One region of the Paenibacillus sp. CFBP 13594 genome, then DNA from elsewhere that is predicted to be linked to it. Evidence: predicted binding sites of a transcription regulator. Region 1 holds the regulator's gene; each other region holds the start of a gene.
What was found. The regulator Rex, encoded in region 1, represses fermentation and respiration genes when NADH is low (regulators of the CRP and FNR family bind a similar motif). The targets are predictions, from matches to a motif close to TTGTGAAATATTTCACAA.
Positions count from the first base shown of each region.

Region 2: the regulator Rex is predicted to act here: its motif matches at 840-857, upstream of IFU39_RS02610 (L-lactate dehydrogenase).
Region 3: the regulator Rex is predicted to act here: its motif matches at 1,477-1,494, upstream of IFU39_RS21680 (cytochrome ubiquinol oxidase subunit I).
Region 4: the regulator Rex is predicted to act here: its motif matches at 1,088-1,105, upstream of IFU39_RS22345 (formate/nitrite transporter family protein).

Region 1 covers NZ_JACYVQ010000001.1:183,008-185,218, reverse strand. Annotated here, with positions in the region: gene IFU39_RS01105 (amidohydrolase) at 1-827, opposite strand, end outside; gene IFU39_RS01100 (redox-sensing transcriptional repressor Rex) at 814-1,467, opposite strand; gene dinG (ATP-dependent DNA helicase DinG) at 1,686-2,211, opposite strand, start outside.
Region 2 covers NZ_JACYVQ010000001.1:545,665-547,875, forward strand. Annotated here, with positions in the region: gene IFU39_RS02610 (L-lactate dehydrogenase) at 1-767, opposite strand, end outside; gene IFU39_RS02615 (WD40/YVTN/BNR-like repeat-containing protein) at 1,103-2,211, shown strand, end outside.
Region 3 covers NZ_JACYVQ010000007.1:4,740-6,950, reverse strand. Annotated here, with positions in the region: gene IFU39_RS21680 (cytochrome ubiquinol oxidase subunit I) at 1-1,355, opposite strand, end outside; gene IFU39_RS21675 (tetratricopeptide repeat protein) at 1,823-2,211, shown strand, end outside.
Region 4 covers NZ_JACYVQ010000007.1:162,501-164,711, forward strand. Annotated here, with positions in the region: gene IFU39_RS22340 (FAD-dependent oxidoreductase) at 1-839, shown strand, start outside; gene IFU39_RS22345 (formate/nitrite transporter family protein) at 1,214-2,065, shown strand.

The sequences.
Region 1 (2,211 bases):
GGGTTATGGGATACAGCCACATCATGACGGGCCAGAATCTCAATCTCTTCGTCATTCAGATGCACCGCATGTGCAACCAGGGATGGACGTGAGAAAAAGCCCAGTTTCTCCAGATGTGCCACAGGACGCAGTCCATAATCAGCCACGTTCTGCTCCACTTCACGAAGCGTTTCAGACATATGTGTATGGAGAGGAAGGTTCAGGTCGTTCGCGACCTGCACAAGCTTCTCTATGTAGTCAGGAGGGCATGTATATGGGGCGTGTGGCGAGATTACAGTTGTAATGCGACCATCTGCCTGTCCATTCCACTCACGTGCAAACGCTGCCGACTCCTCCAGTTTCCGCAGTTGCTCTTCTTCCGAGCACAGCCCGATTACACCACGTGCCAGTGCTGCTCTAACGCCGGATTGCTCCACAACTTTGGCAACTTGATCCATGTGATCGTACATGTCCAGGAAAGCTGTAGTTCCGCCTTTCAACATTTCAAGCACCGATAGCGAAGTTCCCCAATATACGTCTTGTGAAGTCATTTTCGCTTCCATCGGCCACATTTTTTCCTGCAACCATACTTGCAACGCAAGATCATCTCCGTGCCCTCTGAGCAACGACATTGCTGCATGACCATGCGTATTGATCAGACCCGGCAGGAAGAACAGTCCTTTTCCATCCACTTTGGTACAATTTTTGTCTCCATCCGGCAATGTCTCACCAATATGCACAATCTTGTCATCCTCGACAACCATGTATCCTTGAACCACGTTCCATGTTGTGCCGCCTTCATTAACGGCAAATTTGCCGTTGTGAATTACCCATCTATTTGTTGTCATCTTCCTCGTCGTCCTTTCCAGTCTCCAAGTAATAGGCCAAACTAAGCAGATCCGTTGTAAAGTCAGCATGGTGAATGCGGATATGCGGCGGTGTTTTTAGAATGGTTGGTGCAAAATTAAGAATCGCTTCGATTCCGGATTCAATAAGCTGATCGGCTACATTTTGGGCTTCCGTATCCGGAACCGTGATAATTCCGATGCGGATGTTTTCTGTTTTAACCGCTTCCGTCAATTCATTCATTGGTTTAACCGTCAAACTGTTAATTTGACTACCAATCTTCGGTCCATATGCATCAAATACAGCAACAATCTTCATGTTGTCTTTCAGATATGCGTTGTAGTTGGACAAGGCTTGACCGAGATTACCCGCTCCTACCAGAGCTACATTAATTTGCTGATCGATTTTGAGAATGTGACGAATTTTCTCGATCAAATAGGATACATCATACCCGATCCCTTTACGACCAAAATCACCGAAGTAAGCCAGGTCTTTACGAATTTGGGCCGGATTCAGATCCAGCCTCTGTCCAAGCTCTTGAGAAGAAACAGTAGCCACCTCACGCTGATGCAACTCGTTCAAATAACGCAAGTATACAGGCAGACGTCGTACCACCGCTTCCGAAATTTTATCCGATTTCATTCTTGCTCCCCCTTACCAAGGCCACGATAAAATAATAGATGAAAAGATGAGCATTCTGTATAAACTCAAAGATAAACATGACATTTTATACAGAATGCTCCTTGTAATTTAGGTTATAAGTTCTTACGTGCAACTGCTTTAATCGGATACGGAAATATCTAATAAAGTTTAACGCCAAACGATAGTGTCATGCAATGATATAACGAACAAAACAACCATTATTCTTGTTCATTAGCAGGTTTTTCCAACCACTCGGTAATTCGTGGAACCATCTGCTCCGTGAGCATATGCTCCATTTTGGGACCAGGCAAAGAATATAAAAAGAATTTACCATAGTACGCTTCAATCACCCGTGTATCATAAACAATGACAATTCCTCTGTCCTTCGCTGTACGCACCAACCGGCCAAATCCCTGCTTGAAACGAATGACCGCTTGCGGCACGGACAGTTTCATGAACGGATTTTTCTTCTGTTCCTGAAGCAACTCACTCTTGGCTTCCACCAACGGATGATTCGGTGGCTGGAAAGGCAGTCGCACAATAGCGAGACAGGTTAGCGCCTCTCCCGGGATATCTACACCCTCCCAGAAGCTGCTTGTACCCAGAAGTACCGTAGCTTTGGCATCTTGGAACCTGCGAGTCAGCTTAGAGCGGCTTCCACTGTCAACGCCTTGCCCAAGCAACGAGATGTCGTTACCAGATAGCGCCTCCTTCAGCGGATCATAGACCTGTCGCAACATCTTG
Region 2 (2,211 bases), 360 kb from region 1:
AGGTAAGTGGATACGTTCAGAACGGAGCCTTCGTTGCCGAGAATTGCAGCTACAATGCGGTCCAGAGCAAGGGCGATTGCATAGGAAGTTGCCCCTTTGGCATTAATAATCTCATACGCTGCATTTTTGGTGCGGTCAAAAATATCCCGCTGTGTTTCTTCATCCAATTCCAGATCTGTTCCTGCAACGTTAGCCAGGCTCCATACCGGTACTTCGGAATCTCCATGCTCACCAATAATGTGTGCGTGAATACTACGCGGGTCGATCCCTTTGTTCTTACCAATCAGGTAACGGAAACGTGCGCTATCGAGCAATGTACCTGAACCGATGACACGGGAAGCAGGCCATCCGCTTTGTTTCCATGAAGTATAGGACAAAATATCTACAGGATTGGTTGCAATCAGCAAAATACCATGAGAATTCACTTCAGTAATACGCTCTATAATATCTTTGAAAATGCTTGCATTTTTCTTCAGCAGATCAATCCGGGTTTCGCCCGGCTTCTGGGAAGCACCAGCTGTAATAATAATGATATCTGCATCTTTGCAGTCGGAATAATCGCCAGCCCATACTTTCACGCCACCCGTAAACGGAAGACCGTGGTTCATATCCAGCATTTCGCCGGTTGCTTTATCATGATTCACATCCACAAATACCAACTCGGACGAACGCTGTCTCAACATTAGCGTGTATCCCGTTGTTGTTCCCACCGCACCCATGCCTACAATCACGACACGACTTGGTTTCAATGCTGCACTATTTGTCATGTTCATATCCACTCCTTTTGGGTTATACTCCCATCCATATTAAGGGATCAGAGAATATAAAGCGAGTGTTGTCTATAAAATAGTTCACATTTCATGTCTTTTTACTAATTATTCCGTCGAAAAACAGTTTAGGATGAAATTAATGGTAATAAATGTACGACCTATAGCCCAGAGTATGAGTTGGAAAAAGGGAACGGGCCAACCAAGAGTAGGCAATGAGCCTTTTACATAAGGTTTGTGTTAGAATAGGAGCAGTGGATTCTGATGAATCGTAAATATAACGCCATAGGACAGGCATGCGCGCCTGTATATTGGATGAGAGAGGTGGAACCCACTTGCGTTCGCAATGGATCAAAATCGCGCAGACAGCATTGCTGTCTATAGGTATAGCAGCCTTACTCGCTGCATGCACCGACTCAGATCAACCTCCGGTAGCAGAACCTCCGCAGCAGCAAGAGGACGCCGGGAATACAGGGCAGACATTAACTGTTGTTCCCCCTGTAAACAGTACAGAATCTGCAGATATGGCCAAGTACCAGATACAGACCCGATTAACCGATTTTCAGTTGCTCAATGACAACGGGGGATTGGCGTGGGGTGTGACGCGGAATGCGCTGCGCCTGTACTACACTCAGGATCAGGGAAAGACCTGGAGCAATATTTCACCTTCGGAAAATGTACAGTTTCCGGCTAACCCTAAATATGGACAAAGCATTTATTTTGTAGATCGTGCACATGGTTGGATTGTTCGTGAAGGTATGGGTGGAACAGATACCATGGTGCTTCGCACCAACAATGGGGGCGTAACTTGGAGCCTGTCCTCTCTGTCCAAGACGGATAAAGTGACTGCGATCTCATTTGTATCTCCTGAAAAAGGATGGATTCTCACCACGGTCGATACCGCTATTGGTAAACAGGATAAGAAACTTTACTTTACCGAGGACGGTGGCATTACCTGGAATCGGATGTCATCCAGTGATGAAGATGGCAAACAGGAAGCAGAAGAGATTTCCAAACGTGGATACACCACGGGGATGACTTTCTCGGATCCAAAACATGGTTTCTTAACAGCGCTGGAGTTCGGCACACCGAAGTTGTATGTAACATCAGACGGCGGAGAGAACTGGAATACTGGGCCATCCTTCTTTGATCGAAACAAATTTAACGGGTGTGGTAATTTCAGTGTTAGTTCACCACAATTTTTTGGACGTGAAGTGCAATCAGCCTGGATGTCAATGTCCTGTTCTCAAGGGGAGAGCACGACATTTAATGGATTCTTTACCACCGATGGTGGAAAGAGCTGGAAGCTGTCCAATTTCACTTTAAACAAACAAACGGGTCCGAATCGTAACCTTTCACCAGTATTTCTGAACGCATCGGAAGGTTGGGCGATGCAAAAGGGCATAACCTACCACACAAAGGATGCGGGCAAAACGTGGAGTGC
Region 3 (2,211 bases), on a different contig from region 1:
TCTTCTGGCTTATCGACCGCAAATGGTCCTGCCTTGATCTCACGTACGAACAGGTATACCATCACGATACCAAGAACCGTATACGCGGCTGTGAACGCAATCGTGGAGAACAGGATCATTCCTGCGGATACGTTCGGTGAGACCCCGGCCTCGGTGGTCATATAACCAAATACCGTCCATGGCTGTCTTCCAACCTCGGTCATGATCCAACCTGATGTATTGGCGATAAACGGCAGGGAGATGGCAAATACCATCAGACGCATAAACCACTTTCCAGCGACCTCCAGCTTCTTGCGCACAGCCAGAAACGTACCGTACAGAGCCAGCACAATCATCAAACCACCCGCTGCGATCATAATACGGAAACTCCAGAACGTTGTCCGTACCGGCGGGATGTAGTCCCCCGGTCCATACGTCTGCTGATACTCAGCATTCAGTTCCTTCATGCCTTTGACACTACCGGAGAACTTGCTGTAGGACAGGTAACTGAGCAATCCAGGGATTTTGATCTCACCCGTACTCTCCTGTTTATCCGGATCGATAAAAGCGACCACCGTCCATGGTGCCGGATCTTCTGTCGTTGTCCATGTGCCTTCACTGGCTGCCATCTTCATCGGCTGTGTCTCCACGAGATATTGAGCCTGGAAGTGTCCAGAGAAAGCTACACCAAATGAAGAAACAAGCGCGATAATGATCGCGATATTAAACGATTTGCGGAAGATCTCCACATCCTGCTTCTTCATTAATTTGTAGGCACTGATCCCGGTTACAACAAAGGCCCCTGTCATCAATGCCCCAAAAATCGTATGTGGGAACTCGACGAGCAACTGACCATTCGTGATGAGTGCAAAGAAATCATTCATCTCGGCTCGGCCGTTGTTAATCTCAAACCCGACCGGATGCTGCATAAATGAATTGGCTGCCAGAATCCACAGCGCGGACAGGAATGTGCCGACAAACACCAGCCAGATGCAGGCCAGGTGCACTTTTTTGGACAAACGATCCCATCCAAATATCCACAAACCAATAAATGTAGACTCCATAAAAAACGCCAGTAGCGCTTCAATAGCCAGTGGCGCACCGAACACGTCCCCGACAAATCGGGAGTACTCGGACCAGTTCATACCGAACTGAAACTCTTGCAAAATACCTGTGACTACCCCGACGGCAAAGTTAATCAGGAACAGCTTGCCCCAGAACTTCGCCATCGTTTTGTAGATTTCCTTACCCTTAACAACGTACAACGTCTCCATGATTGCAACCAACAGTACAAGACCGATGGATAGCGGGACAAAAAAGAAATGGAAAATCGTTGTAAGTGCATATTGGATACGCGATAACATAATCGGATCCATACCGTTACCCCTTCTTTCTGTTCACTTCGCAGTATGCGTATCTGGCATTGAAGCTGCACCTTCGCTGTCTGTCCGCCAAATACGTTGATGAACGTATTGTGCCAGATTCCCTATTTTATACATGTGATAATTATCACAATCTCCGTCTCCAGAGCAAAAAAAAGTGATCCTGGTCACACAAAAGATAAAAATCAGCCTATTGTAGTGCGAATTCAAATATCTTTTTTTCAGTATCGAGAACGTGGAATGAAGCCAAAATGGAGGATTGGAGCTTAGGGAAGCTCTATAATGGCTTGCCTACTTCATCTATTCATGGAAGATACTCATGTTTGGGACGGAATGCCCATATGTTAGTCTCAGGCATATCATGCGAAGTACCGTGAGGGCTTTACATATGAAGTGAAAGCATGAAGTACATGCAGAACGAATGACGCGCCATATTACAGTCAAGGTGAGGTGAACGATTCATGGAAAAACCTGCGCCATTACCAGGTGAAGACTCCGAAGTCAGCCTGAATAAGGCCAGTACAACACAGTCCCCGGTCCGATATGTTCTCTTCCCCCGCAAAGGGGGCTGGTCATCCTTTCCCTATCCCGATATTGCTGCACTGCTGTCGATCGAGGGAGAGGTCTACTACGTCAGCAGCCTGACGCAAACAGAAGATGTACCTCCAGCCATTACCGTCATCTCCCTCCCTGAAGCCGAGCAGCTATTGCTGAAACCTCGCACCGTAGCCGTAGTCGCCCATCCCTACTGGCTAATAGCTACGGCTTCGCTGGAGCCTGAGCTATGTATTGCCCTGCTCCCTGAGCCTGCTGGAAACGAAGCAGAATCTCCGCTATGGGAGAGCAGTAT
Region 4 (2,211 bases), on a different contig from region 1:
TAATTGACAGTGTGGACCGGATTTTGAACAAATACCTGGACCCTGAATTCACGGATGCGATCGAAGATACGTTGACTGGACGCGGCATCAAGCTGGCTCTTGGTCAAACAGTACAGAAGTTTACTGGAGAGAATGGCAAAGTGACCAAGGTGATTACGTCCAAAGGAGAGTTTGAAACCGATCTGGTTATTCTGTGTATTGGTTTCCGTCCAAATACAGAGCTGCTCAAAGGCCAAGTGGATATGCTGCCAAACGGCGCAATCATCGTGGATAAATATATGCAAACGAGTCAAAAAGACGTCTTCGCTGCGGGTGACAGCTGTGCTATTCATTACAACCCAACAGGCAAAGCATCTTACATTCCACTGGCAACCAACGCCGTGCGGATGGGTACACTCGTGGCCCGTAACCTGGTTCGTCCTACGACACCGTATATGGGTACACAAGGAACATCGGGTATCAAAATTTATGAGCAAAATATCGCGGGTACCGGGATGACGGAAACGTCTGCTGCTGATGAAGGTCTGATTGTTGAATCTGTCGTACTGGAAGACAGCTACCGTCCGGAGTTCATGCCAACGGCTGAGAAACTGTTGCTCAAAGTAGTATATGAGCAGGCTACTCGTCGGATCGTCGGAGCACAGGTGATGTCTCAGGTTGATCTGACCCAATCGATTAATACGATCTCGGTCTGCATCCAAAATAACATGACCGTAGATGAGCTGGCCTTCATCGACTTTTTCTTCCAGCCACATTACAACAAACCATGGAACTTCCTGAACACGGCGGGTCTGCAAGCACTGCCTCCAATAGAAGTAAAAGCACCAGCAATGGTGTAAGGAAGCAGAATAGATGGTTTAACAGCGATCTTGATAAACGCCATACAAAGATAAGTCATGCTTATCTGTAAATATAAGGTGTACAATAACTGCCAGGAATACGAAACAAGGCGGACGATTATAAGCAAAAAGAAGACTGGCGATTAAACGTCAGTCTTTTTTTGTGGTTTTTTAGCATCAAAAGGCCTTATATACTCTTGCTGACTTAACTATTCCAAGACACTCTTAAAGTATCTTTTTAAATTACATTGTGATAATTTGCACAAAGTTTCATGCAGTACCAAGATACAATTGAGATATGGCATTCAACGTATAACTTATGAATTTCAGATGGTTTTATCCAATGATGAACAATGAAGGAGAGGATGGATGATATGGCAGCAAAAACACCTCTTGAGGTTGCACAATATACGGCGCAAACAGGCATGAAGAAGGCTCAATATCCGGTGTCTTCTGTATTGGTGCTTAGTTTCATGGCAGGTGCATTTATCGCGCTGGGTTTTCTACTGGATATCCGGGTGATTGCTTCTGCGCCAGCTGAGTGGGGGAGTCTGGTCAATCTGATTGGAGCGGCAGTGTTCCCGGTTGGACTAATCATGGTGCTCATAGGTGGTGGCGAGCTGCTGACAGGTAACATGATGGCAGTTCCGCTTGCTACGATTGCAAGAAAATTATCCGTGGGTAGCATGTTGAAAAATCTAACCTTAGTGACGATTGGTAATTTTGTTGGAGCTTTGTTTGTCGCGTACGCGTTTGGACATGTGCTGGGCCTGACCGGAGAGGGTGTATATCTGGCGAAAGTGGTGGATATGGCTGGGCATAAGTTGCATGACGGCTTCCTGCAAGCTTTCATCTCTGGCATCGGCTGTAACTGGCTGGTGGCACTGGCCGTGTGGCTATCTTATGCATCCGATACGATGAGTGGCAAGGTACTGGGCATTTGGTTTCCAACGATGGCATTTGTGGCGATTGGATTCCAGCACGTTGTGGCCAATATGTTCCTCATCCCGGCGGCAATCTTTGAAGGGCATTATTCGTGGGGCCAATATGTGATGAATTTTATTCCGGTATGGCTCGGGAATCTGACTGGTGGTGCTCTGTTTGTAGCTGCAGCCTATTGGGTGGTGTACCTGCGCCAAGCTGAGCCGAAAGTGAAACCGGAGGCAGCAAGGTTGATCGAAGCTGTGGAGACGGAGGCTAGAGTGATGTTGAGCAAGCAGGCGTAGCGAGGTATATATATTCATGTAGAAGTGAAGACGATTCTGATCTTGCTCGGTTCATGGCGAATATGCTGTGATGGAGCAGGGCGGGATCGTTTTTTTTGTATGGGGTTTTTTGTTGGAGTTTAAACGCAAAATAAATTCGCCATGAC